3 regions of the Pseudomonas sp. Ost2 genome follow, and region 3 is predicted to be linked to each of the others. Evidence: riboswitches for the same ligand, from Rfam matches in the RefSeq annotation. Region 3 holds a riboswitch; each other region holds the start of a gene.

Region 1 (9,561 bases), 1.8 Mb from region 3:
CATGCCGCTTGCCATCAATGCTTGCCAACCCCTTGATCGCCTGGAGGTCGATCTGGTGGGCCAGCAGCGATTGTTCGAGCAATGCCAGCAAGGTCGCGGCGCTGCAGCCTTGCCGGCAGCCGAAACCAACCGCGAGGGTTGGCGTCGTCCCGGTTGCACTCATGCCGGGTAATGGTCTTCGGTCTTGCGGCGGAACAACCAGGCGCTGATCAGGCCCAGGGCCAGCCAGAACGCCGCGTTGGTCAGTTGCGAGGCGATCTTGAACTGCGCTTCCAGTTCTTCGGGCGCGAGGCTGGAGTGAACTTCCGGCTGCGGGGCGCCGATCACATGGGGCACCACGACAATCGCCACGCCCAGCAGTTTGAGCGCCCAGTGCTTGCCGAAAACCACCAGGGCAATGGCGACAGCAGTGGAAGCGGCGGTGCCGACCCACCAGATCTGCCGCTGCAGCAGGTCCGCCGCGGCGGTGCCGGGCAGTTCCGGCGGCAGGCCGAGGGTGGGCGCCAGGCAGAAGGTCGCGTAACCGGCCAGGCCCCAGAGCAGGCCCTGGGAAGTGCGGTTCGGTGCGCGCAGGGTATAGAGGCCCGCCAGCATCAGGGCGAAGCCGACGGCGACCACCAGATTGCCGCCAGTGGTGGAGAGCACACGCTGCCAGCCGTCTTCCGGCTCCCAGGCTTCCTCATCATGGGTATGGCCGGCCATGGCGGCGTCGGTATGTTCATGGGCTTCGCTGGCGGGTGCTTTCTCGTAGGTCTCGGCCTGGAGAATCAGCGGGGCGACCCAGAAGCTTTGCAGCAGGGTCAGCAGCAACGCCGCCAGCAAGCCGGTGAAGCCGGCGGTCTGGGCGATACGCTTGATCATGTCGGTACTCTCTTATAGTCGGGCTATGGTCGGGCCAGGGCTCAGTGGCACGGGAAGGCAGAGCTGTGACGGGTATCGTGGGCGGCGTTGTGGACCGCTTCGATATGCGAGAAACCGGCGAAATAGACCAGCAGTGCGCCGAGTATGCTGGCGCCGATGGCGGCGACGATACGTTGGCTCTGGGTGGCTGTGGCAGCGCTCGAGTGGCTGGTGGTGGTGATCGACATGGCCCTTCCCTCTGAAATGTCAGCAGGCGGCCAAGCGCGAAAAAACCTCGGCGAGCGGGTGCCCGGAGGTTTCAACAGCGCCTGCCCACCGCAGGTTTGTTATTCGATATTTCCGGGCCGGTCTCCGGGCTTGCGAGGGATTCGAGCAGGGCTCGGACCTTCAAGCGTCGCCTTCCCATGCCGCTGGCGGCACAGTGGATCTGACGCTTCTCTCGCTTACCGTTGCGGGGGCAGCACCGGATTTGCCAGGCTCGATAAAGATCGGCCGACGCACCGGTTTCCCGTTTCACCCTGTGAAGGGCACCCAGAACAAGGCGGGTAGGAAAGCATGCGATTACCCGGTACGTCAATAAAACCCGATGCGGCCAAGGGGCGCGCCGGTGCAGGCCGAGTGACGTGGAAAACGGAACTTAAAGTGATTTCTAGAATAAAAAATCTAACAAAATCAATTTATTGGATAATATTTTTAATTTTATTTCTCAATTGGTCGATGGAGAACGGCTTGCCGATCAGGTGCATGCCGGCCGGCACCTCGATGCTTTCGGCGTAGCCGCTGGCAAACAGGATGGGCAACCCCGGCCGGACCTCGCGCGCCGCTGCCGCCAGTTCACGGCCATCCATGCCGGGCAGCCCGACATCCGTCATCAGCAGGTCGATCGGCAAGGCGGTGTCGTTGATGATCTGCAGCGCGAGGTCGCTGCTGCTGGCTTCCAGCACCTTGAACTCCAGTTCCTCCAGCACATCGACAATCAGCATGCGGACAATGGTGTCGTCCTCGACAACGAGGATGGTGGAGTTTGCTGCGCACATAGTGGGCTTCCCAAAAAAATGAAGGCGGGCAGGAGGGTGAAAAATGCTCGCCTCTTGCATCAGTAAGCCGCCGATCCGCACAAGTTCCCGCCGTTGTACAAAAAAAGACGGCTGTACAAAGTAGCCAGGATAGCGGTTCTCCTTGGTAGAGGGCAGTGCGAGGTCTGAAATTGCCTTCTACGCTGTGAGAAAAATAGATCTTTTCCGCGGAATTACGGCAAACTCCTTTGTTTTCAACACTTCGTCCGAGGCCCGAAATGAATTCACCGTCTTCGGTTGATGAGCAGAGCTTTCGCAAACTCCTGAGTCGCAACGTCAGCCTGCCGCTGGGTGTCGGTGTACTCAGTGCGGTGTTTTTCATCTCATTGATCACCTATCTGCTCTCGGTGATCCAGTGGGTCGAACACACCGATCGGGTGATCAACACCACCAACGAAGCGATGAAGCTGTCCGTCGACCTGGAAACCGGCATGCGCGGGTTCCTGATCACCGGCGATGAGCATTTCCTCGATCCCTATGAGGTCGCCAAGCCGAAGATCATCGCCGAGCTGCGCGGACTGCAGCAGTTGGTGGCGGACAACCCCCAGCAGGTCGACCGGTTCCGGCGCATCGAGGCGCTGCAAGGGGCCTGGACCGAATACGCGCAGTCGATGATCGACCTGCAGCGTTCCAACGGTGACTATCGGGGCGCGGTACAGGCCGGGCGCGGCAAGCGCCTGAGCGACGAGATTCGCAACGAATATGACAGTGCCGTCGCTACCGAGCAGCAGTTGCGCCTTACGCGCAACGAGGATGTCAGTCGCACCACCCTCTGGACCATTGGCCTCTACCTCGTCTTCGTACTGGGCTTGAGTGCCTTGCTTGCTTATGTCGGTCGAAAAGATTTATTAAGTCTTTCAGATAGTTACAGCAAAAACCTCGCGTCACAACTAAGGAGTGCCGAGCGCCTCGAGAAACAGGCATGGCTGCGCAGCGGCCAGACCGAACTGGCCGAGCAGGTGCTTGGCCAACTGAGCCTCAACCTGCTGGGACGCAATATCCTGCAGTTCTGCGCGCAGTACCTGGGGACCGCTGTGGCCGCGCTCTATGTGCGCGAAGACCATGGTGGCCTGCGGCGCGTGGCCAGTTATGGTTTCTCTCGCGAACAGGAACAACAGGAACAGGAAATCTTCACCGACGAGGGGATTGTCGGCCAGGCCGCGACCCAGGGGCAGTTGATCCGCCTTGACGAAGTGTCGGGCGATTACTTCAAGGTCAGCTCCGGACTCGGCGAGGGCTCGCCGCGCAGCGTACTGGTGGTGCCGACCACCAACGACGAACGGGTCAACGGCGTGATCGAACTGGGTTTCCTGCGGGGGCTCAACGAGCGTGACATCGAGCTGCTAGACCTGATCGCCGACAATATCGGCACCTCCATCGAAGCGGCCCGCTACCGCCAGCGCCTGCAGGAAGTCCTGGCCGAGACCCAGCAGCTCAACGAAGAGTTGCAGGTCCAGCAGGAAGAACTGAAGACCGCCAACGAAGAACTGGAGGAACAGTCACGGGTGCTCAAGGAGTCCCAGGTTCACCTGGAGACCCAGCAGACCGAACTGGAGCAGACCAACGAGCAACTGGCCGAGCAGGCCCTGGCCCTGGCCGAGCAGCGCGACGCCATGGACCGCAAGAACGGCGAGTTGAACCAGGCCCAGGCCCAGCTGGAAGAGCGTGCCGAGGAGTTGCAGCGGTCGAGCAAGTACAAGTCCGAATTCCTCGCCAACATGTCCCATGAGTTGCGTACGCCGCTCAACAGCTCGTTGATCCTGGCCAAGCTGCTGGCGGAGAACCCCCAGGACAATCTCACCGACGAACAGGTCAAGTTCGCCGAGTCGATCTATTCCGCCGGCAACGATCTGTTGAATCTGATCAACGACATTCTCGACATTTCCAAGGTCGAGGCCGGCAAGCTTGAAGTGCGCCCGGAAAACACCAGTGTGGCGCGCCTGGTGGAGGGGCTGCGCGACCTGTTCCAGCCGTTGGCCGGTGAAAAGCAACTGGATTTCACCGTGGAGATCCAGGATGGCGCCCCGGTGATGTTGTTCACCGACCGCCAGCGCCTGGAGCAGGTGCTGAAGAACCTGCTGTCGAATGCGGTGAAGTTCACCGAAAAAGGCCTGGTCAGCCTGAGTGTCTCGCGCCAGCCGGGCGTGGGGGTTGCCTTTACCGTGCGCGACTCCGGAATCGGCATTGCCCCCGAGCAGCATGAAAGCATCTTCGAAGCGTTCCGCCAGGCCGATGGCACCACCAATCGCCGTTATGGCGGCACCGGCCTGGGCTTGTCGATTTCCCGCGACCTGGCCGCCTTGCTCGGCGGTTCCATCAGCGTCGCCAGCGAGCCGGGACAGGGCAGTGTGTTCACCCTGGCACTGCCGGAACGTTATGTCGAAGCCGATGAGGGGACCCCGGTGGTCCAGGCCCCGGTGCATGTGCCGTCGGTCATGGTCGCCAGCGTGCGCAGCGAGCCTCCCGTGGCGATTGAAGCCCCGGTTGCGCGGTTTGCCGACGATCGTGACAAGGCGCCGTTCGGCACGCGCTGCATCCTGGTGATCGAGGATGAGCAGAGCTTTGCCCAGATTCTCTACGACCTGGCCCATGAGCTGGGCTACCAGTGCCTGGTCGCCCATGGCGCCGATGAAGGTTTCTCCCTGGCGGCCCAGTTCATCCCGGACGCGATCCTGCTGGACATGCGCCTGCCCGATCATTCCGGCCTGACCGTGCTGCAACGCCTCAAGGAACAGGCGGCGACCCGGCATATCCCGGTGCACGTGATCTCCGTCGAGGACCGCGTCGAAGCCGCCATGCACATGGGGGCCATGGGGTACGCGGTCAAGCCGACCACCCGCGACGAACTCAAGGAGATTTTCTCCCGGCTCGAAGCCAAGCTGACCCAGAAGGTCAAGCGTGTGCTGCTGGTCGAAGACGATGACCTGCAACGCGACAGCATCGCGCGGCTGATCGGTGACGAGGATATCGAGATCACCGCGGTAGGCCTGGCCCAGGATGCGCTGGAGCTGCTGCGCGAGAACGTCTACGACTGCATGATCATCGACCTCAAGCTGCCGGACATGCTCGGCAACGAGTTGCTCAAGCGCATGTCCACCGAAGACATCCGTTCGTTTCCGCCGGTGATCGTCTATACCGGGCGCAACCTGACCCGCGACGAAGAGGCCGACCTGCGCAAGTATTCGCGTTCGATCATCATCAAGGGCGCCCGTTCGCCCGAGCGCCTGCTCGATGAAGTGACATTGTTTCTGCACAAAGTCGAATCGCAGTTGTCCCATGAACGTCAGCGCATGCTCAAGACCGCCCGCAGCCGCGACAAGGTCTTCGAGGGTCGCAAGATCCTGCTGGTGGACGATGACGTGCGCAATATCTTCGCCCTGACCAGTGCCCTGGAGCACAAGGGCGCGATCGTCGAGATCGGCCGTAACGGCCGCGAGGCGATTGAAAAACTCAACGAAGTCGATGACATCGACCTGGTACTGATGGATGTGATGATGCCGGAAATGGATGGCTACGAAGCGACCGTGGAAATCCGCAAGGAACCGCGCTGGCGCAAGCTGCCGATCATCGCGATCACGGCCAAGGCCATGAAGGACGATCAGGAGCGCTGCCTGCAGGCCGGCTCCAACGATTACCTGGCCAAGCCCATCGACCTGGATCGCCTGTTCTCGCTGATTCGCGTGTGGCTGCCGAAAATGGAAAGGATCTAGTGGAGCAAAACTTCGATATCGAACTGCGTCTGTTGATCGAGGCTATCTACCTCAAATACAGCTATGACTTTCGCGACTATTCCGGCGCGTCGATCAAGCGCCGGGTCAACCATGCCCTGCGCCAATTCGACTGCGCGACCATCTCCGCCCTGCAGGAACGGGTGCTGCACGATCCGACGGCGTTCATGCAACTGCTGCAGTTCCTGACCATACCGGTCAGCGAGATGTTCCGCGATCCCAGCCACTTCCTGGCCATTCGCCAGGAAGTGGTGCCGCTGCTCAAGACCTATCCATCGATCAAGATCTGGATCGCCGGTTGCAGCACGGGCGAGGAGGTCTACTCCATGGCGATCCTGCTGCGGGAAGAGGGCTTGCTGGAGCGCACGATCATCTACGCCACCGATATCAACCCCAGCTCCCTGGAAAAGGCCAAGCAAGGCATCTTTTCCCTGGACAACGTGCGTGCCTATACCCAGAACTACCTGCAGGCCGGCGGCCAGCGGGAGTTTTCCGAGTACTACACGGCAGCCTATGGCTATGCGATTTTCGACAAGACCCTGCGTGAGAACGTGACCTTTGCCGATCACAGCTTGGCCACCGACAGCGTATTCTCTGAAACTCAATTAATTTCATGTCGTAACGTATTGATTTACTTCAATAAAAAGCTTCAGGATCGTGCCTTTGGTTTGTTCCATGAGTCGCTCTGCCATCGTGGTTTCCTGGTGCTTGGCAGCAAGGAAACCCTGGATTTCTCGCCCTTTGGCAAGCAGTTCGAACCCCTGATCAAGCAAGAGCGGATCTATCGCAAGCTATGAACGAACTGGCCCTTGAGTTCACCCAGCGACAGCGTGTCGACGCCATTGCGGTCGGCGCTTCGGCCGGCGGCGTCGAGGCCCTGCTGACCGTGTTCGGTGAGCTGCCGGCCGGTTTCGGCCTGCCGATCATTGTCGTGCTGCATATGCCCGAGCAGCGTCGCAGCCAACTGGCCGAGGTTTTCTCCCGGCGCCTGCGGCTGCCGGTCAAGGAGGCTGACGACAAGGAGCCGGTGAGTCCGGGAACCCTGTATTTCGCCGCGCCCGGTTATCATCTGTCGGTGGAGCGCGACCGCAGTTTTTCCTTCAGTCGCGAGGAGCGCGTGCACCACTCGCGCCCCTCCATCGATTACCTGTTCGAGTCCTGCGCCGATGCCTATGAAGCGCGCCTGATGGCGGTGCTGCTGACCGGCGCCAACCATGACGGCGCCCGCGGGTTGGCCCTGGTCAAGGCTCGGGGTGGCCTGACCGTGGTGCAGGACCCGCACGAAGCGCGGGTGGCGACCATGCCCGAAGCCGCCTTGGCCTTGCACGAACCTGACTATATTCTCCCTTTGCGCGGCATCGGCCGTCTGCTTGTCGAGCTGGAACGAATCGCATGCTAACTACTATCCAGGCCAAACTGCTGATCGTCGACGATCTGCCGGAAAATCTGCTGGCGCTGGAAGCGCTGATCAAGCGCGAGGACCGCATCGTCTACAAGGCCCTGTCGGCCGATGAGGCGCTGTCGCTGCTGTTGCAGCACGAGTTCGCCATGGCCATTCTCGACGTGCAGATGCCGGGCATGAATGGCTTCGAGCTGGCCGAACTGATGCGCGGCACCGAGAAGACCCGGAGCATTCCCATCGTTTTTGTCAGTGCCGCCGGGCGTGAGCTCAACTATGCCTTCAAGGGCTATGAAAGCGGCGCGGTGGATTTTCTCTACAAGCCCCTCGACACCCATGCGGTGAAGAGCAAGGTCAATGTCTTCGTCGAGCTGTATCGCCAGAGCAAGGCCATGAAGCAGCAGGTCGAGGCCCTGGAGCAGAGCCGCCACGAACAGGAGGCGCTGCTCAAGGAGCTGCGGGCGACCCAGGAAGAGCTGCGGCACGCGATCCGCATGCGCGATGACTTCATGTCGATCGTGTCCCATGAGGTGCGCACGCCGCTCAATGGGCTGATCCTCGAAACCCAGTTGCGCAAGATGCACCTGGCCAAGGACAACGCGGCCGCCTTCAGCCTGGACAAGATGCACGCCATGGTCGAGCGCGACGAGCGACAGATCAAGAGCCTGATCCGGCTGATCGAGGACATGCTCGATGTGTCACGCATCCGCACCGGCAAGCTGTCGATCCGTCCCAGCCGCTTCGATCTTTCCCAACTGGTCGCCAAGTTGCTCGAAGGCTTCGCACCCCAGGTGGAGGCCGCCGAGTCGACCCTCAACTTCCAGGCCGCGGAGCCGATAGTAGGCTGCTGGGACGAGTTCCGTATCGAACAGGTGATCTCCAACCTGTTGACCAATGCCTTGCGCTACGGCGCGAAAAGCCCGATCGATGTACGGGTCTACGCACAGGATGGCGAGGCGCGGGTTGAAGTGCGCGACCATGGCATCGGTATCAGCGAGGACAACCAGAAACGCATCTTCCAGCAGTTCGAGCGGGTTTCGGCCAGCCATGTGGCCGCCGGTCTCGGGCTGGGCCTGTTTATTTCCGAACAGATCGTCAACGCCCATGGCGGTACCATCAAGCTGCGGAGCACCCTTGGCGAAGGCGCCACCTTCTGTGTCTGTCTGCCGTTGCAGGAAAACCCGTAGAGCGACGCAACCTCTCGGCGGGGGGATGGTCGTATTGGCAGCAATCTTGAGAATGAAGGCTTTCCATGAGTGAAGATGCACAAGACGTCGTCCTGATCGTCGAGGACGAGCCCTCGATCCTGCTGGTGTTGTCGCACTATCTGGCCGGCGAGGGCTATCGGGTCCTGCAGGCGGCGAACGGCGAGGAAGCGTTCAAGATCCTCGCGACCAAGCCCAACCTGGACCTGATGGTGACGGACTTCCGCCTGCCCGGCGGGGTTTCCGGGGTCGATATCGCGGAGCCGGCGGTCAAGCTGCGCCCGGACCTGAAGGTGATTTTCATCAGCGGCTATCCGGCGGAGATTCTCGAGACGGACAGCCCGATCACCCGGACCGCGCCGATCCTGGCCAAGCCCTTCGACCTCGACAAGCTACAGGAGCAGATCCAGCGCCTGCTGGCCTGAACTCCGCTCCCGCAGAGGCCGTCAGGCATTGATCATCTCCCGCACCCGGGCGGTCAGCAGATCGAAGGTGAAGGGCTTGGTGATCATCTGCATGCCGGGGTCGAGAAAACCGCCCCGCACCGCGGCATGTTCGGCATAACCGGTGATGAACAGCACCTTGAGCCCGGGCCGCAATTGCCGGCCGATCTCCGCCAGTTGCCGGCCGTTCATGCCTGGCAGGCCGACGTCGCTGATCAGCAGGTCGATGCGCTGGCCGGAGTCGAGAATCGGCATGGCGCTGTCGGCACTCGCGGCTTCGACGAAGGCATAGCCCAGTTCGCTCAGCACCTCGCAGACCAATACCCGTACCGCCGGGTCGTCCTCGACGATCAGCACGGTTTCGCCGTCTTCGGCGTGCGCTGCCTGCAACAGGTGCACCGCGTCGTCCTGGGCCGCCGCGCTGCCCTGGTAGCGGGGCAGGTAGAGGTTGACCGAAGTGCCCTGGCCCGGCGTGCTGTCGATGGACACATGGCCGTGGGATTGCTTGCTGAACCCGTAGATCATCGACAGGCCGAGACCGGTCCCCTGGCCGATGGGCTTGGTCGTGAAGAACGGGTCGAATGCCCGGCTGATCACGCTCTCCGGCATGCCGCAGCCGCTGTCGCGGACCTGCAGCACGACATAGTCCCCCGGCGCCAGGTGGCCCTCGGTTTCGGTGAAGACCGGGTCCAGTGTCTGGTTGAAGGTGACCACCTGCAGGTGCCCGCCATCGGGCATGGCGTCGCGGGCATTGAGCACCAGGTTGAGCAGGGCGCTTTCCAGTTGATTGGGGTCCGCTTCGGCGGTCCACAGCGGTTCGCCGAGGACCATCTGCAGGTCGATGCTTTC
Region 2 (9,561 bases), 2.0 Mb from region 3:
TGATTCCCGGTATCAGCAGCGTGCAGGCCCTGGCGGCGCGCCATCGGATTCCCCTGAACCGCATCGGCGAACCGATCCGCATCACCACGGGACGACGCCTGGAAGCCGCCGACCTGGACAACGTGGTGGTGATGCTCGATGCGCATTGCGCGTTTGGTCAGTTCGCCGACCAGGCGCTGGAGATCTATTGGGGGGCGTACCTGGGGACCGAGGATGAACTGCTGGTAAGCGGCAAGCTGCATGAGGTGCAGGGGCAGATTCGCGAACTGCGCGAGGCCGCCCGGCTGCGCAAGGGCTGGATCATGGACACTTATCTGCTGCGACGGCCCCTGAATCCGGGCTAGTAAGTACTCCGGCATTGATCGGGCGGTTTTCCTGTATCTCTACGAGACGGTTCTTACAGAGGAAGGCAAGCGGTGTCGTTTAGTGTCCGCTGCATTCGAAAATCGCCCGTGAGACCCCTATAACGCCATGAGCACCGTACCCGGTATTGATCGACTTCAATGGCTGCCCCTGATGCTTGTCCTGGGGTTGGTCAGCTTGCCTGCGCTCGGGCAACCGCTGGTTGCGTTGTCCTACAGCGGCGGGGTGTTCAACATCGACCCGGCCACCCTGGAAACGACCTTGCTCCTGGACAATGGCGAAGTCTCGACCCTCAGTGCCCCGGCATTCCCCGAAACCGCCAGGGCCAGCGACCTGGCGGGCCGGCGCTGGCGTATTCGCAACGGCCGCGAGCGGTTCCAGGTCGAGGTCGGGATCGAGCAGGACGCCTTGCGCCTGTCGATACGGGCCGAGCAGCCGGGCCGGCTGGATTGGCCCAGACCCGTGGAAGCAAAGGCCATCGAGGCCCATGCCATACCGTTCGGCGAAGGCAGCTATATTCCTGGCGACGACCGGCAATGGCTGGACTGGCTGGTACGGCGCTATGAGCCCGATGCGCTGAACGGGCGGCTGTCGATGCCGTTCTGGACCGAACTGCGCGCGGATCATTCGGTGACCTGGCTGGTGCAAACCCCGTTCGATACCCGCTTTAGCGTGATCGAGCAGGATGAACGGCCGCTGCCCCGACTCAGCCATCAGTTCAACCGGCTGGCCGAGGGCGCGGCGTATACCGTCAACGTGGCGATCGGTCCACGGGATCCGCTGTACGGTGCGCGTTTCTATCGCCAGTGGCTGCTGGAGCACGACCGCTTCGTTTCGTTGAAACGGAAAATCGAGCGCCAGCCCCAGGTCGCCAGGCTGGGCGGCGCCCCGCATATCTACCTGTGGGGCGCCGGCCCCTTGAAAGCCGGAGATATCGCCGACTGGCCGGCGTTCCTCAAGTTCTTTGCCGCGCGCCGGGCCGATCCCCGGCATCTGGCCTCGCGGTTGTGGGAAGCCTTCGATCCGCAGGCGCGGGAAAGTTTTGTCGCGGCGCTGCTGGAGGCCGAGGCGGGGGACGCCGACGTGTCGACCTTCGGCAGGATCGAGGTGACCCGGGCACTGAACAGCGCATTGCAGCATGCGCTGCCGCCGGTACCGGTCGAGCCGTTGCCGGGCAATCACGATCCGGCGGCCAGCGTCGCCTGGGGGCATACGGTCCGCGAGCAACTGGTCGAAGCCTTCGGCCCGTGGCTGGTGGCGCCGCGCCGCTGGGGTGGCGGTCTGTCGCTCGACACCGTGGCCGCGCTGCAGCAAGCCGGCCTGACCAAGGCCTGGCTCGGTGCGGATGACTGGCGTGACGCCATGTGGCATCCCGAAGCGGTGGAAGCGGCGAAGGCCTCGGGTTATCTGGTGGCCGTCTACGACAGCTATGGCAGCGCGCACCCTTCGAACCTACGGGCGACCTGGGCCACGGCACAAATGGGCGATGAGCTGGCGGCAGCCGGTTATCGCGACAGCAAGGGCGACAAGGTGCGCGGCTTCAGTGGCCGGGGCGTCTATGTCAACGCCAGGCTGGTCGAACCCTACGCACAACGGCGGATCTCCGCGGTGGCGCGGGCGGCACGTCTCAACAGCTATTTCCTCGATGTCGATGCGGCCGGCCCCGAACTCAAGGACTACACCCCCGGTCGGGAAACCAGTGAACGCGAAGACGCCGAAGCCCGGACCCGCCGGCTGTTGTATCCAGCCCGGGCGCTGGACCTGGTCACGGGTAGCGAAGGCGGGCTGGCATCCTACGCGGCAAATATTGCCTACAGCCATGGCATCGCGACCCAGCCGTTTGCCTGGATGGACCCGGATATCGGCAAGAACAAGCAGTCGGCCTATTACCGCGGCGGCTACTGGCCGCCGGAAACGCCGGCCCTGTACTTCAAACCCGTGCCCCTCAAGCCCTCGCTTGCCCGTTTCGTGACTTCCGCGCAGTTCCGGCTGCCGCTGTATCAACTGGTGCTCCACGACAGCCTGGTCAGCACGCACCACTGGGAATACAGCTCGTTGAAGTTTTCCAGCGAGCGCGAGCACACGGCATTGCTGCAACTGCTGTACATGGTGCCGCCGCTGTATCACCTCAATGATCGGGTGCTGGCGCGCGACCTGCCGTTCATCAGCGCCTATGACCGGGTATTTCGGCCCTTGCACGAACGCCTCTTCGTCGAACGCATGAGCGATTTCCAGGTGTTGTCGGCCGATCGCCAGTTGCAACGTTCGGTGTTCGCCGACGGCACCCTGATCACCGTGAACTTCAGCCAGAAAAGCCTGCGTTCGCCGGAAGGACGGCGACTGCCGCCACGTTCGGCGCTGATCCTGGTGCCGGACCAGGAACCGCAATTGATCGAGATCGCCCGGCTCTTCGCCGAGACGTGATGACGGATATGGCCTTCAGATCGTGCGGTTTTTCGCTTCGATCCACTGGGCCATGTACTGGGTGCTCTTGTGGTGATGATGACGCAGCATCGCGCCGGTGAAATTATCGCGGCGATGCCGGACCAGTTGTTGCCGGCACTGTTCGATACGCGCCACCAGGGCCGGACCGTGGACGCGCCGGTCGTAACGGGCGGCCAGCAGGGCCTTGCCGTCGGCCTGGGCCTGCTGCCATGAAGACGGATCCTGGTACAACCGGACCGCTGCCTGTGCCAGGGCCTCGGCGCTGGTCGCGACAGCGCCGGGCCAGGGCAGGTCACCGTGCATCGCCTCGGCGCCAATCGGCGTGGTGACGTTCGGCGTGCCGCAGAGCATGGCATCGGCGAGCTTGCCCTTGATGCCGGCGCCAAAGCGCAACGGCGCCAGGCAGATGCGCGCGGCACTCATCACCTGCAGGGCATCCTCGGCCCAGTTCATCACATGAAAGCCTTGGGCGGGGTTGTGCAGCGCCGTTGCCTTGGGCGGCGTGTAGGCACCGTAGACATGCAACTGCGCGCCGGGCAATTGCTGGCGGATCAACGGCCAGAGGGTGGTTTTCATCCAGAGCACCGCGTCCCAGTTCGGCGCATGGCGGAAGTTGCCGATGCTGAGAAAATGCGCTCGATCCTCGAAGGGGGTGAACGCCACGGGCTGCTCGACCATCAGCGGGCACCAGTGCAGCAGGGCCGCTGGCAACCTGAACTGCTCGGTCAGCAGCCTGATCTCGACATCGGAAATCATCAGGCTCAGGTCCGAGCGATAGATCGCGGCGATCTCCCGTTGGGCCAGGTCGGTATCGCTCATCTGCCGGAACACTTCGTCCAGGTCGGGGGCGAACAGCGCCGTGAAATCGTTCGGGTCCGGATCGGCCTTCAGGCGTTCCCTGAGCTGCTGCTGGCGCGCATCGCGCAGGCTTTGCAGGTCCGAGGTCTCCAGCACGCGCAGGGCGCTGGGGCAATGTTTCTCGACCCGCCAGCCGAACTGCTCTTCCATCATGAAGCGGTCGAACAGCACCACATCCGGCTGCAACTCGCGGATAAAACCGTCGAAACTGCTGTTGTTGAGTTCGATGGCCTGTTCGGCGATGCCCAGGCCTTGCAGGTCGGCCTTGTGTTCGCCGACGCTGGCGGGGCTGGCGAAGGTGATGCGCCAGCCGGCTTCGAGGAAGCTTTCGAGGATCTGCATCATGTGCCCGCCGGCGGCCGAGGAACGGGGTTCGGGCCAGACATAACCGATAACCAGGACGTGGGTGGTGTCGGTGGCACTCATGGGCAGCAATTCCTTGAAGCGGGCAGGGCAGGAGAAGGGGCGCAATTAAACCACAGCGGCTGCCGAGATTGACCTGTTCCCATGCACTGCGTAGCCTTGCACGTTCGAGGTTCTTCGGCATCCGGCCGAAGCTAAGAAGGGAACGCGGTATGCCGCGGCTGCCCCCGCAACTGTGAGCGGTTTGACAGTCTTGCATGGCCACTGCCCCCGGGCGGGAAGGCGCGAGACCCGGTGATCGGAGTATTCCGTACGCCCGACCGCAAGCCAGGAGACCTGCCTCGTGACAGATTCTGACAGGGACTATAAGAAACTGGCCGAGCGGCGATCAGGCAAGGCAGAACCAGGCGAGCAAGCGGAGTGTAGGGGCCTACATGAGCATTGCGAGCCTGTTTTTAACGCAGCATGATCGTCGCGCAGGCAGTTGCAGATAGTCCCGTAACCGGGCGGGGTGATCCGGAGACGAACTTTCCCGTGCCCTTCAGGGCGGCGGCTTTCGTCCCGTATGCCCGCTACTTTTGCCAAAGGGCATCCGATGAAAACACTGGCCAAACTTCCCGTCACCATCGTTACCGGCTTTCTCGGCTCGGGCAAGACCACCTTGCTGCGCCATATGCTGGACAACGCCCAGGGTCGCCGTATCGCGGTGATCGTCAACGAGTTCGGCGAACTCGGTATCGATGGCGAGATCCTCAAGCAGTGCTCCATCGGCTGCACCGAGGAGGAAGCCAACGGCCGTGTCTATGAACTGGCCAACGGCTGCCTGTGCTGCACCGTGCAGGAAGAGTTCTTCCCGGTGATGCGCGAGCTGGTGGCACGTCGCGGCGACCTCGACCATATCCTCATCGAAACCTCCGGCCTGGCACTGCCCAAGCCGCTGGTCCAGGCGTTCCAGTGGCCGGAAATCCGCAGTGCCTGCACCGTCGACGCGGTGATCACCGTGGTCGACAGCCCGGCCGTGGCCGCCGGTACCTTTGCCGCGTTCCCGGACCAGGTGGATGCCCAGCGCAAGCTTGACCCGAACCTGGACCATGAGTCGCCGCTGCACGAACTATTCGCCGACCAACTGTCCAGCGCCGACCTGGTGATCCTCAACAAGGCCGACCTGATCAGCCCCGAAGACCTGGCCAAGGTCCGCCTGGAAGTGGCCGAAGAGCTGCCGCCGGCGGTGAAGGTCATCGAAGCCAGCAGCGGTCGCCTGCCGCTGGACGTGTTGCTGGGGCTGGGCGCCGGTTCCGAGGAACATATCGACGGTCGTCACAGTCACCACGATCATCACCACGACGGTGACGACCACGATGACCACGACCACGATGCCTTTGATTCGATCTCCATCGAGCTGCCGCAAGCCGACGAAAGCCTGCTGCTCGATGCCCTGACCCAGTTGGTGGTGCAACATGGCATCCTGCGCATCAAGGGCTTCGCCGCGATCCCGAACAAGCCGATGCGCCTGCTGATCCAGGGCGTGGGCACGCGCTTCGACAAACACTTCGATCGCGCCTGGGGCGCCGACGAGCCGCGGGTCACCCGCCTGGTGCTGATCGGCCAGGAACTGGATGCCGCGCTGCTCGAATCGACCCTGCGCGCCGCACTGACGGCCTGACCCCATGCATCTGCTCAGGACCCAGCCCGGCGGCTTCGTGTCGGACGACAATATCGCCGACCTTGGACAAACCCCCGCCGAGCTGGTGATCCTGTGCAGCGGCGATTCCAGCCTGGCGTTGCTCGCCGAAGCGGCGCGGCAATTGCCGGACGACTACCCCAGCCTGCGTCTGGCCAACCCGATGCAGGTGCAGAATCATGCCTCGGTAGATCTCTATGTCGACCAGGTCTTGCAGCACGCCAAGGTCATCCTGCTGTCACTGCACGGCGGCATCGGCTATTGGCGTTATGGCATCGAGCGCCTGGTGCAACTGGCCGAGCGCGACGTGACGCTGATCCTGGTACCGGGCGACGACCGCCCCGACCCGGAACTGAGCGACCTGAGCAACGTCCCGGCGGTACAGGGTGAACGCCTCTGGCACTTCCTGCGCCAGGGCGGCCTGGGCAACGCCTTGCAGTTGTACCGCTGCCTGGCCAGTACCTGGCTGGGGCGCGACTACCCCTGGCAGGAACCGCGGACATTGCCGCGCACGGCGATCTACCACCCGCGGGTGGGCGACGCGCAACTGGCGGACTGGCGCGCCGATTGGCAGGCCGGTCTGCCGGTGGCGGCAGTGTTGTTCTATCGCTCGCATCTGCAGGCGGCCAACACCGCCTTTATCGATGTGTTCTACCAGCGCTTGCAGAACGCCGGCCTGAACCCGTTGCCGATTGCCGTGGCGAGTCTCAAGGAGCCCGCTTGCCTGGCCGTGGTCGAGGACTGGCTGGACGAGGTCGCGGCGGCGGTGATCCTCAATACCACCGGATTCGCCCAGTCGAGCCCCGAAGCTCCGCACCTGCGTCCGTTTCGCCGCGATATCCCGGTGATCCAGGCGATCTGCGCCCAGGACAACGAGCCCGGCTGGCAGGCCAGCGAGCAGGGGCTGGGACCACGGGACCTGGCGATGCATATCGCCTTGCCGGAGCTGGACGGACGGATCATCAGCCGGCCCATCAGCTTCAAGGGCCTGGCCTGGCGCAGCGAGCGCAGCCAGAGCGATGTGGTCTGCTACCGGCCGCAGCCCGAACGCATGGACTTTGTCGCCGAACTGGCGCGCCGCTGGGTCGAACTGGCGCAAGTCGCCAATGGCGACAAGCGCATCGCGTTGATCCTGGCCAACTATCCGACCCGCGACGGGCGCATCGGTAACGGCGTCGGTCTCGATACGCCGGCGGCGGCGCTGAATATCCTGCGGGCGTTGCAGGCCCAGGGCTATCCGTTGAACGATGAGTTGCCCGCCAGCGGCACCGGGCTGATCCAGGCCTTGCTCGGCGGGGTCAGCAACGACCTCGACAGCCTCGACCTGCGGCCCTGCCACCAGAGCCTGGCGCTGGCGGACTACCAGGCGCTGTTCGAGCGCCTGCCCGAAGCCAATCGCCAGGCCGTGCTGGACCGCTGGGGGGACGCGCAAAACGATCCGATGTTTCGCGGCGGGCGGATGATGGTGGCCGGGCTGCGTTTCGGCCTGACCTTTGTCGGCATCCAGCCGGCCCGGGGTTACCAGGTCGATGCCAGTGCGGTGTACCACGACCCCGACCTGGTGCCGCCCCACGGTTACCTGGCGTTCTATTTCTGGTTGCGTCACGTCTATGGTGCCCACGGCGTGATCCATGTCGGCAAGCACGGCAACCTGGAATGGTTGCCGGGCAAGGGCGTCGGCCTGTCGGAAAACTGCTGGCCGGATGCGCTGCTGGGACCGTTGCCGAATATCTACCCGTTTATCGTCAACGATCCGGGCGAGGGCGCCCAGGCCAAGCGTCGCACCCAGGCAGTGATCATCGACCACCTGATGCCGCCGTTGACCCGGGCCGAAACCTACGGGCCGTTGCGTGACCTGGAACTGCTGGCCGACGAGTACTACGAAGCGCAGTTGCTCGATCCACGCCGCGCCCGGGAGTTGCAGCGGGATATTCTCAAACTGGTCCGCGAGACCCGCATCGACCGCGAACTGCAACTGGATGCAGGGCTCGACAGCGAAGCCGACGCGGCGATCTGGCTGCCGCGCCTGGACACCTACCTCTGCGACTTGAAGGAGTCGCAGATTCGCGATGGCCTGCATGTCTTCGGCGAATCGCCGGACGGGCGCCTGCGCATCGATACCCTGCTGGCGCTGCTGCGGATTCCCCGTGGCGATGGCCGGGGCGCCCAATCGAGCCTGCTGCGAGCACTGGCCAAGGCCTTCGAGCTGGGCTTCGACCCGCTTGATTGTGCCCTGGCCGAGCCCTGGACCGGCAGCCGCCCCCAGGCCTTGCAGGCGCTCAGCGAGCAAGCCTGGCGTACGGCCGGCGACAGCCGCGAGCGCCTGGAACTGTATGCTGCGCAACTGATCGAGCAGTCCCTGGAAGGATCGGCTGTCGTGCCGGATACGCCACCCTGGGCCGATGTACGCAGCATTATCGAGGGCTTGTTGAGCACCGTCGCGCCGCGCCTGGATGCTTGCGGTCCGGCCGAGATGCAAGGACTGCTGGCGGCCCTGCAGGGGCGCTTCGTGCCGGCCGGGCCCAGCGGCGCGCCGAGTCGCGGGCGCCTCGACGTACTGCCCACCGGGCGTAATTTCTTTTCCGTGGATGTGCGCAACCTGCCGACCACCACGGCCTGGCGGATCGGCTTCCAATCGGCCAACCTGATTCTCGAACGGCACCTGCAGGACCACGGCGATCACCTGCGCCAGCTCGGCCTGTCGGTCTGGGGCACGGCGACCATGCGCACCGGTGGCGACGATATCGCCCAGGCAATGGCGTTGATGGGCGTGCGTCCGGTCTGGGCCACGGGCAGCCAGCGGGTCGATGACTTCGAGATCCTGCCGCTGAGCCTGCTGGACCGCCCGCGGGTGGACGTCACCCTGCGGGTCTCGGGGTTCTTCCGCGATGCCTTCGCCAACCTGATCCGCCTGTTCGACGCGGCGGTACAGGCAGTGGCGGCACTGGACGAGCCCGCGGACATGAACCCGCTGGCGGCCAAGGTGCGCCACGAACGCGAGCAACTGCAGGCCGAGGGGCTCGATGCGCAGCAGGCTGCGCGCCAGGCCGGCTGGCGGATCTTCGGCGCCAAGCCGGGGGCCTATGGCGCCGGTGTGCAGAACGCCATCGATGGGCGCTTGTGGCAAAGCCGCGACGACCTCGCCGAGGTCTACCTGAACTGGGGGGGCTACGCCTACGGCGGCACCGACGAAGGCACGGCCGCCAGGGACCTGTTTGCCCGCCGCCTGAGCCAGGTGCAGGCGGTGCTGCAGAATCAGGACAACCGCGAGCACGACCTGCTCGATTCCAACGATTACTACCAGTTCCAGGGTGGCATGCTGGCGGCCGTGGAAAGCCTCAGTGGCGAAAGCGCGGCCAGCTACCATGGCGACCACAGCCAGCCGGACCTGCCGAAGGTGCGCACCCTCAAGGAAGAGCTGAACCGGGTGATCCGTTCCCGGGCAGCCAATCCGAAGTGGATTGACGGGGTCAAGCGCCACGGTTACAAGGGCGCCTTCGAGCTGGCGGCGACGGTCGACAACCTGTTTGCCTTCGATGCCACGACGCATTTGATCGACGACCACCAGTACGCCTTGCTGGCCGATGCCTATCTGCTCGATGCCGATACCCGCGAGTTTGTCCGCGAGCACAATCCCCATGCCTTGCGGGATATGACCGAGCGCATGCTGGAGGCCCAGCAGCGTGGCTTGTGGAGTGAGCCGGGGGACTATCGCGAGGCCCTGGAAAACCTGCTGCTGGATATAGAAGAAGATTCCTGAGGTATATGGACAATGAGTGACTCCCCGCATTTCCCGCTGTCGGCGGTGGTCGGTGCCGATGCGCTGAAGCTGGCGCTGTGCCTGACCGCCA
Region 3 (9,561 bases):
TCCCGGCTGCAGCAAGGCGATATCGCCGCGAAAGCGATTGATGATGAAACCCTTGACCCGCGCCTGCTCACTGGCCGACAGCAGCTCCAGGGTGCCCACCAGATGGGCGAACACGCCGCCGCGGTTGATATCGGCGATCAGCAGCACCGGGCAGTCCACTGCCTCGGCAAACCCCATGTTGGCGATATCGCCGGCGCGCAGGTTGATCTCCGCCGGCGAACCCGCGCCCTCGACCATCACCACCGGGTATCCGGCACTCAGGCGTTGATGGGAGGCCAGCACCGCCTGCATGGCAATGGCCTTGTAGTCGTGGTAGGCGACGGCGTTCATGGTGGTCACTGCGCGCCCATGGATGATCACCTGGGCACCGGTATCGCTGTTGGGCTTGAGCAGCACCGGATTCATATCGGTGTGCGGCTGCAGGCCACAGGCCTGGGCCTGGACCGCCTGCGCCCGGCCGATCTCGCCACCGTCGGCGGTCACCGCGCTGTTGAGGGCCATGTTCTGCGGCTTGAACGGCACCACCCGCACGCCCTGGCGGGTCAGCCAGCGGCACAGGGCTGTCACCAGGGTGCTCTTGCCGGCATCGGACGTGGTGCCCTGGACCATCAGGGTGCTCATGGGTGTTCCTCGGTATAGGCCTTGAACGCCAGTTCCAGCCGCTGCCAATCGGCCTCGTCGACCGGCAGGCCAAAGCGCAGGCTGCTGTTCTGGGTGAACAGCCGCAGCAGGATCCCGCGCCGGGCCATGAATTCATGCAGGTGCTCGGCCCGCGACGTGATAAACCACTGGAACAGCGCACAGCCGCCCTGGGGCGCAAACCCGTACCGGCCCAACAGGGCAACCAGGCGCTGGCTCGCCTGTTCCGTGCGCAGCCGCTGGCGGGCATGGCCGGCATCGTCGGCAAGACAAGCCTGCCCCAGCACCCTGGTCGGCCCGGCCACCGACCAGGGGCCGACCTGCTCGGCCAGCAACTTGAGCAACTTGCGCTCGGCCAGGACAAAACCCAGGCGAACACCGGCCAGGCCGAAAAACTTGCCGAACGAGCGCAACACGATCAACCCGACGTTGTGGGTATGCGCCGCCAGGCTCAGTTGCGGCGTGTTGTCCATGAAGGCCTCGTCCACCACCAGCCAGCCGCCGCGCTGGGCCAGCCGGCCATGCCACTCCAGCAACTGCTCCGGCGGCAGGCTCAGGCCCGTGGGGTTGTTCGGATTGACCACCACCAGGACATCGAGGCTGTCGATAAAGAAATCGACTTCATGCTCCAGCACTTCGCGCACGATATAGCCGTTGCGGCGCCAGGCCTCGGCGTGTTCGGCGTAGCACGGCGACAGCACCCCGACCTTGCCCACCCGGCGCAGCCGCGGCAGCAGCTGGATGGCCGCCTGGGAACCGGGCACCGGCAGCACCAGCGGCGCACCGTAGTAGGCGCAGGCGGCCTGCTCCAGGCCGTCGTCGGTTTCCGGCAGGCGGGCCCAGGCGCGCTCGGGAATCGGCGGGATCGGCCAGGGCCACGGCGCGATGCCACTGGACAGATCCAGCCAATCGGCCTCGGCAATGCCGTACTGCTCCACCGCCTTGCGCAACCGCCCGCCGTGCTCAAGCATAAAACTCAGCTCCCAGACAGAGAATCAGCAACCACAACCACACGCCACGCTGCACCAACTGCCAGCCGCGATCGATCGCATCGGCATCGGCGGCCGGACCTTCGCCCAGTTGCGGGCGCTGGTGCAGCTCGCCGTGATAGATCGCCGCACCGCCCAATTCGACCCCCAGGGCACCGGCCCCGGCAGCCATCACCGGCCCGGCATTCGGACTGTCCCAGGTCGGGCCCTGGTCGCGCCAGCATTTCAGCGCCAGCCGGGTCTTGCCCAGCAATGCATAGGTCAGTGCCACCAGTCGGGCGGGAATATAGTTGAGCAGGTCGTCGATCTTCGCCGCCGCCCAGCCGAACCGCTCGAAGCGCTCGTTACGATAGCCCCACATGGCATCGAGGGTGTTGCTCAGGCGGTACAGCACCACACCGGGCACACCGGCGACGGCAAACCAGAACAGTGCGGCGAAGACCGCATCGCTGCCGTTCTCCAGCACCGACTCGGTTGCCGCGCGGGCCACGGCGGTCTCATCCAGCTCAGAGGTCTGGCGACTGACCAGGTAGCCCACGCGCTCGCGGGCCAACTCCAGATTGCCGCCACGCAGCGCCTGGGCCACAGGGGCCACGTGCTCGCCCAGGCTGCGCATGCCGAGGGCACAATAGAGAAACAGGATTTCAATCACCCAGCCGATATAAGGCGCCCAGGACAAGGCCGTGGCCAACAGTGTCAGCGGCACCACGGCCAGCACCCAGGCGGTCACGCCATGGCTGCGCCAGCCGCGGCCACCGGCGTTGAAACGTTGCTCGATGCGATCGGCGATTCGGCCGAACGCCACCAGCGGATGCCAGCGTTTGGGCTCGCCCAGCAGCGCATCCAGCGCAACCCCGGCGACACTCAACAACGCCACACTCATTGACTCACTCCCCAATAATTTTCGTACAACAATTCACTCAAGGGGCGCTGTTGCGCCCAGCCTTCCAGCACCAGCATCGGCGCCGGATAGAATTCCTTGACCGGCCCCAGGCACAACACCGCCAGCGGCTTGGCCCCCGCCGGTAAACCTAGCAGTTCCGCCAGCGCCTGCGGCTCGAACAGCGATACCCAGCCCATGCCCAGGCCTTCCGCGCGCGAGGCCAGCCAGAGGTTCTGGATCGCGCAGGACAGGGACGCCATGTCCATCTCCGGCAAGGTCCGGCGTCCGAAGATATGCCGTTCGCGATCGTCCATCAGCGCTGCCACCAACACTTCGGCGCAGTCGTTGATCCCCTCGACCTTCAACTTCATGAATTCATCGGAGCGCTCGCCCAGGGCTTCGGCGGTGCGGATCCGTTCCTCTTCGACCAGTTGCCGGATCCGCCCACGCAGTTCGCGGTCGCTGATCCGGATAAACCGCCATGGCTGCATCAAGCCGACACTCGGTGCCTGGTGCGCGGCTTCCAGCAGGCGCGCCAGGAGTTGCGGGGGCACCGTGCCACCGACGAAGTGGCGCATGTCACGGCGCTCGGCGATGGCGCGGTAGATTGCATTTCGCTCTTCAATAGAGAATGTGTTGTCTGTCATGGCCTGTTCGCGGCGGTCCGGCGATCCGGCAAACCCGCTCCCATTGGAAGAGCGCCGGCCTTGGCAGAATTGATCGCGGCATCAGGTGCCAGCAACGCGGCAACCGCCCCTGGATTGGACGGGAAGTAGAAGTGCACGTAGGAGGCGGTCATGCGTCCCTCGCGATACACCGCTTCCGCGCCGCGCCCGCCATTGGGGCTCAAACCGCGGGCAATCGGTGCCCGTTCGGTGGTGGTCAGCGAATGGTGATAGGTATGTCCGCGCAGCAAGCCTTCCGGCAACTCCACCGCCTGCAGGGCCAGGGCCGCCAGGCGTTTCTGCATCACCGCCTCCCCCGCCAGCAGGCCCAGCAACTCGGCGCGTTGACCGTCGACATCGATCAGCGCATCGAGCAGGTAGAGCATCCCGCCGCACTCGGCGAGCAAGGGCTTGCCCGCGGCATGGTGCTCGCGGATCGCCGTGAGCATGCCGCGGTTGCCGGCCAGGGCCAGGTGATGCAATTCCGGGTAGCCACCCGGCAGGTAAAGACTGTCGGCGTCCGGCAAGCCGGTATCGTGAATCGGCGAGAAGAAGCGCAACTCGGCGCCCATCGCCCGCAGCAGGTCGAGGTTGGCGCCGTAGATGAATGCAAAGGCTTCGTCATGGGCGACCGCAATCCGCACGCCAGCCAACAGCGGCTCGGCAGCAACCGGTGTCGGTGCGGCGAATTCGACCGGAGGCGGCAGCGCGACTTCGCAACTGCCCCCCAGGGCCTCGGCCGCGGCGTCGAGGCGCCGGTCGAGGTCGTTCAATTCGCTGGCCTGGACCAACCCGAGGTGGCGGCTCGGCAGCTCGATCCCGGTCTCCCGGGAGAGCGCACCGTACCAGCGCAGGCCTTCGGTCAGGCTGCCTTCGAGCAGTTGCGCATGGCGCAGGGTGCCCACGCGATTGGCCAGCACCCCGGCAAACGGCAGGTCCGGTTGATAACGCGCGAGGCCCAGGGCCAGGGCCCCAAAGGTCTGCGCCATGGCCGTGCCGTCGATCACCGCCAGCACCGGCACGCCGAAATGCCGCGCCAGATCGGCGCTGGACGGCGTCCCGTCGAACAGGCCCATGACCCCTTCGATCAGGATCAGATCGGCTTCACCCGCCGCCTCCCACAACAGGCGACGACTTTCCTCGGCGCCGACCATCCACAGGTCCAGCTGATACACCGGCGCGCCACTGGCCCGCTCATGAATCATCGGATCGAGAAAGTCCGGGCCACACTTGAACACCCGGACCTTGCGCCCCTGGTTGCGGTGCAGGCGCGCCAGGGCCGCCGTCACCGTGGTCTTGCCCTGGCCGGAAGCCGGCGCGGCGATCAGCACCGCCGGGCAATGACGCGGCTGACTCATAATTCGATGCCTTTCTGCGCCTTGATCCCGGCCTGGAACGCGTGCTTGAGCAGGCCCATTTCGGTCACGGTGTCCGCCAGGTCGATCATTTCCTGCCTGGCGCCGCGGCCGGTCACCAGCACGTGCTGCATCGGCGGCCGGGACTGCAGGTCGCTCAGTACCTGGTCGAGATCCAGGTAACCGTGCTTGAGGGCGATATTCAGCTCATCGAGCACCACCAGGCCGATATCCGGATTGCCGAGCATTTCCCGGGACACGGCCCAGGCGGCTTCGGCGGCCGCGATATCACGCTGGCGATCCTGGGTTTCCCAGGTGAACCCCTCGCCCATCACATGGAACCGCACCTGCTCGGGGAAACGCCGGAAGAACAGCTCTTCACCGGTGCTGTTGCGGCCCTTGATAAATTGCACCACGCCACACTGCATGCCGTGGCCCATGGCCCGGGCGAGCATGCCGAAGGCGGAACTGCTCTTGCCCTTGCCATTGCCGGTCAGGACCAGCAGCAACCCGCATTCGTTGGGGGCACTGGCGATACGTTCGTCGATCACCGCCTTTTTGCGCAGCATGCGCGCCAGGTGACGTTCGTCGCGATCGGGGGATTCGTTCATGGCAGCTCTCCGTTGGGGCTGGATAAGGCAAACGGGGGGCAGGAAAAAGCACAGCCGAGGCAGTCCGGCATCGCCCGCCGTGATGCCGTGGGATGGATCAGGCCGGTCTCCGGACTCATGAGCTGCGCAAGCGCGGGACTGCGCGCCTTCCCATGCCGCGGCACAGTGGCGAAAAGCGCAGTCTTGACTCATTTACCGTTGCGGGGGCAGCGCCGGAATCGCGCCTGTCGAAAGGGCTCACCGGCTTCCCTGTTTCACCCTGTCGACGGATCGCCACAGAGCACCTGAAACAAGCCGCGAAGGTTAGAGGGTTGGGGGTGGAGCGTCAATTAAAGCCGAGGAGTGCCCCGTTGATCGAAAGACGACACGGATCAATAAACCGGCGCCAGAATTTGTGCCACACTGCAAGAAGTGATATCAAATAGCCATAACCCAACCAACAATAACAAGGGTGAGCAACATGCAAGGCTTGACGATCAGCAACCCGAAACTGGAATTCCTGCGCCCGGCCCTGGAACGCTGGTTTGATTGCATCGACCGCTACAACCAGGTGCTCGGTGACGGCCAGGCGCCCTACTGGTTCAACGAGCGCGCCAACCTGGGACTGCTGTCGGCCGCTGCCTGGGCGGCGGAGATGGTGACTCTGGAGCATTTCCAGACAAAAAAACAGGCCGAGGAAGACGACCGCAACGGGCGCTGCGACCTGCACATCGCCACGTCGGAGGCTTCGGTGTATATCCGCGCCAACCAGCGCTGGCCGCGGTTCAACAACCTGAATCTGATGCCGGCACTGCTCGACGCGGTCGGCGATGCCAGGAAGGTCAGCCATCCCCATCACCTCAAGCTCGGCTGCCTGTTCGTCTCGCCATTCAAGCCCCAGCAGAGCCCGAGCCCGGAAGACCTGCAGGACATGGTCGACGACCTGCAAAAAGCCAACAGTTGCGCCGTCGCCTGGTACTTCCCCTACCCCTACCGCAAGCTGCACAACGAAGCCGGCCACTACCATCCCGGCATCGCCCTGCTGTTCAAGGAGGCCTGAGCAAAAGGATTGAACCTGCGCCGACTACGCTTCTCTACTTCTAGACCAGCGTAAGCCTCGACGGAGATTCAGCATGTTCCAGCAGAAACACGCCCTGATCATTCTGCTCGCCAGCGGATTGGCTGCTTGCGGCGAAAGCTCTACCCTGTCGGTGTCCGATGGCACCGGTCCCTCGCCCAAGCTCCCGGAACCGAACAAGACCCTCTTTCCCACGGTCAATATCGCACCCGCCATCGGCTGGCCCCAGGGCACCAGGCCGGTGGCCGCTCCCGGCACCCAGGTAGGTGCCTTCGCCGAGGGCCTGGATCATCCACGCTGGTTGTATGTCCTGCCCAACGGCGATGTGCTGGTGGCCGAGACCAACTCGCCCCCCAAGCCCGATGACAGCCAGGGGATCAAGGGCTGGATCACCGGCAAGGTGATGGGCAAGGCCGGGGCCGGAGTGCCCAGCGCGAATCGCATCACCCTGCTGCGCGACAGCAATCACGACGGGGTCGCAGAAACCCGCACGACCTTTATCGAGCGACTCAACTCGCCCTTCGGCATGACGCTGGTGGGCAATGACCTGTATGTCGCCGACACCGATGCCTTGCTGCGCTTCCACTACGAGCCCGGCGCAACCACGATCAAGGAACAACCGGAAAAGGTCATCGACTTGCCTGGCGGCACCCTCAATCACCACTGGACCAAGAATGTCATCGCCAGCCAGGACGGGAAAAAGCTCTACGTCACCGTCGGTTCCAACAGCAATGTCGGCGAAAACGGCCTGGACAAGGAAGAAGGTCGCGCCGCGATCTGGGAAGTCGATCCGGCCACCCACAGCCACCGGATCTTCGCCTCCGGCCTGCGCAATCCCAACGGCCTGGCCTGGGAGCCACAGAGCGGCAAACTGTGGACCGCGGTGAACGAGCGGGACGAGATCGGCAGCGATCTGGTGCCGGACTACATCACCTCGGTGAAGGACGGCGGGTTCTATGGCTGGCCCTACAGCTACTATGGCCAGCACGTGGATGTGCGGGTATCGCCTTCGGACCCGGCGATGATCGCCAAGGCCATCGCCCCGGATTACGCCGTCGGGCCGCATACGGCGTCCCTGGGACTGACCTTTGCCGAAGGCAGCAGACTCCCGGCGCCGTTCACCCAGGGTGCCTTTATCGGCCAGCACGGCTCCTGGAACCGCAAGCCCCACAGCGGCTACAAGGTGATCTTCGTACCTTTTGCCGCTGGCAAGCCCAATGGGCAGCCCGTGGATGTGCTGACAGGCTTTCTCGACAAGGATGAAAACGCCATGGGCCGCCCGGTCGGGGTCGTGATCGACCAACAAGGCGGCTTGCTGGTGGCGGACGATGTCGGCAACAAGATCTGGCGGGTGTCCGCCAGCAAATGAGCCATCGCCACCCAACCTCAGGGGCGGGAACGACCGGGGAATACTTGCCCTGGACTGCGGCGGGAGGTCAGACCACCTCGTGGATGCCTCCCGTCCTGATGCCCTTGTTCCATAGCTGGCTGGTCAGCCAGCCGTCCTTCGCGCCCCTCGACCTCGGGTCTGCCGCCACCGCCCCCAGGTCGATGATGCCGCCGAAGTTGGCCTTGTCGAGGAAATAGGTGGCGCCCAGCATGCGAGGCCCCTTCTGGTCCTCGTTCACATAATCGATGGCACTGCTCATGTAATGGTGGGCGGCATTTTTCAGCGAGCTCGAGTTGTTCATGAGCCCGTTGAGCTGCTCCATCTCTTCATGGCTGAGCGAACCGTGGGTATCGAGGACCCGCAACAGGCCATCCGCCCCGACCGTAAAACCGAAGGACTTGCCTGCCAGGTTCTCGCCCAGCGAGCTCTTGAAGTCATTGAACACCGAGCGCAGGCCGATAGTGGCCGCGCCCAGTTGTTCCTGCGCCTGCAAGAACGCCTCGGAGTGGGTATTGAGCTGCGCCAGCCGTGTATCGACATTGGCTTTGATCCGCGCCTGGGTCTCGGCCTCTTCCGCAGCCGTAGGCGCCACGTGCGCAATCGTGACGGACTGGCCCGGCACGTCAGCGGGGGTGAGGGGTTTCGCAGCCAACGAGGGCAGAGAAGCGAACGAGCTGCCCGGGATACTGATACCCATGAGTCACATCCATGTTGTCGGGTGGTACTCCTTGTAACGGCAACGATACAAATAACTTGAACGTGGGGCCTATCGCTTGCGACACAGGGTCAGGCCATCGCCTACGGGCAACAACGACAGATCTACTCGCGAGTCGTCCTTCAAGGCCAGGTTCAATGCCTGGATAGCCCGGGTGTCCTCGCTTTGCGCATCCACCTCCAGCACCCGGCCACTCCACAGGGTGTTGTCGAAAATCGCCAGGCCGCCGCTGCGCAACAGGCGCAAGGCGCTCTCCAGATAACGCGGATAGTTCGCCTTGTCGGCGTCGATGAACATGAGGTCGAAGGTCTCGCCCAGCCCTTGCCGCTCCAGTTCGGCCAGGGTATCGAGCGCCGGTGCCAGGCGCAGCTCGATCCGCCCGGACACACCCGCTTCCTGCCAGTAGCGCAAAGCCGTGGCATTGTAGTCGCCGGGAATGTCGCAGCAGAGCAACGAGCCGCCCTCCGGCAGCGCCGACGCCATGCACAGGGCGCTGTAGCCCGTAAAGGTGCCGACCTCGAGCAGGCGCCGGGCGCCGGTCAGCCTGACCAGCAAGGCGAGGAACTGGCCCTGCTCGGGAGCCACCTGCCAGCGCGCCATGGGCAAGGCCTGGGTTTCATCGCGCAGGCGCTTGAGCAGCGGCGTCTCGCGCAGGGAAACGTCCAGCAGGTAGCCGTAGAGGGCATCGTCGAGCTTGAGGGTGCGAGCGGTCATGACAACCTCACAGAATCAGCGACCAGAGGCCTGTACGGCCAGTTCGTCAGTTCACATTCGGATGCCGGAAGTTCCTGGCCAAGGCGCTGTGACGAGTCATAGCCGCCATGGCCAGGAACAGCAACGCGGGACAGGGGCTTATGGCGCCGAAGTTGACCAGCAGAGCTGGCCGTACAGGGCCATTAGGGATTGCGCGCCAGGTGTTCGGCCGGCAGCACGCGCTTGGCATTCAGGTAAGCCCGCTGCCAGTAGGCCTTGGACAGGCTGTCCAGCTTGACGGTGCCGCCGGTGGCGGGCGCATGGACAAAACGACCTTCGCCGACATAGATCCCCGCGTGGCTGACCTGGGAGCCGCCATTGGTCGCGAAAAAGATCAGGTCGCCGGTCTGCAGGGCATTCTGCGGCACATTCGGCGCACGCATCACGATCATCTCACGGGTCGAGCGTGGCAGGTTGATACCCGCCATGTCACGGTACACATAGCTGATCAGGCCGCTGCAATCGAAACCCGAATCCGGCGTATTGCCGCCCCAGCGATAAGGC

What was found. Region 3 has a riboswitch for cobalamin ahead of cobO (cob(I)yrinic acid a,c-diamide adenosyltransferase). Riboswitches for the same ligand answer to the same signal wherever they lie in the genome.
Region 1: it holds a riboswitch for cobalamin, as region 3 does, so the genes downstream of both, KI243_RS15550 (CbtB-domain containing protein) here and cobO (cob(I)yrinic acid a,c-diamide adenosyltransferase) in region 3, are expected to answer to the same signal.
Region 2: it holds a riboswitch for cobalamin, as region 3 does, so the genes downstream of both, cobW (cobalamin biosynthesis protein CobW) here and cobO (cob(I)yrinic acid a,c-diamide adenosyltransferase) in region 3, are expected to answer to the same signal.

Annotation. Positions count from the first base shown of each region.
Region 1 covers NZ_AP021904.1:3,510,752-3,520,312, forward strand. The annotation lists gene KI243_RS15540 (cobalamin biosynthesis protein) at 1-163, opposite strand, end outside; gene KI243_RS15545 (CbtA family protein) at 160-861, opposite strand; gene KI243_RS15550 (CbtB-domain containing protein) at 903-1,088, opposite strand; cobalamin riboswitch at 1,186-1,411, opposite strand; gene KI243_RS15555 (response regulator) at 1,539-1,898, opposite strand; gene KI243_RS15560 (response regulator) at 2,156-5,647, shown strand; gene KI243_RS15565 (protein-glutamate O-methyltransferase CheR) at 5,647-6,462, shown strand; gene KI243_RS15570 (chemotaxis protein CheB) at 6,459-7,064, shown strand; gene KI243_RS15575 (hybrid sensor histidine kinase/response regulator) at 7,058-8,251, shown strand; gene KI243_RS15580 (response regulator) at 8,317-8,694, shown strand; gene KI243_RS15585 (ATP-binding protein) at 8,716-9,561, opposite strand, start outside.
Region 2 covers NZ_AP021904.1:3,753,777-3,763,337, reverse strand. The annotation lists gene cobF (precorrin-6A synthase (deacetylating)) at 1-344, shown strand, start outside; gene KI243_RS16455 (glycoside hydrolase) at 472-2,787, shown strand; gene KI243_RS16450 (glycosyltransferase) at 2,803-4,092, opposite strand; cobalamin riboswitch at 4,183-4,388, shown strand; gene cobW (cobalamin biosynthesis protein CobW) at 4,625-5,692, shown strand; gene cobN (cobaltochelatase subunit CobN) at 5,697-9,470, shown strand; gene KI243_RS16435 (AAA family ATPase) at 9,483-9,561, shown strand, end outside.
Region 3 covers NZ_AP021904.1:1,711,663-1,721,223, reverse strand. The annotation lists gene KI243_RS07570 (cobyric acid synthase) at 1-621, opposite strand, end outside; gene cobD (threonine-phosphate decarboxylase CobD) at 618-1,610, opposite strand; gene cbiB (adenosylcobinamide-phosphate synthase CbiB) at 1,603-2,511, opposite strand; gene bluB (5,6-dimethylbenzimidazole synthase) at 2,508-3,158, opposite strand; gene KI243_RS07550 (cobyrinate a,c-diamide synthase) at 3,155-4,534, opposite strand; gene cobO (cob(I)yrinic acid a,c-diamide adenosyltransferase) at 4,531-5,142, opposite strand; cobalamin riboswitch at 5,225-5,445, opposite strand; gene KI243_RS07540 (hypothetical protein) at 5,603-6,181, shown strand; gene KI243_RS07535 (sorbosone dehydrogenase family protein) at 6,255-7,568, shown strand; gene KI243_RS07530 (hypothetical protein) at 7,636-8,286, opposite strand; gene KI243_RS07525 (class I SAM-dependent methyltransferase) at 8,356-9,018, opposite strand; gene KI243_RS07520 (C40 family peptidase) at 9,201-9,561, opposite strand, start outside.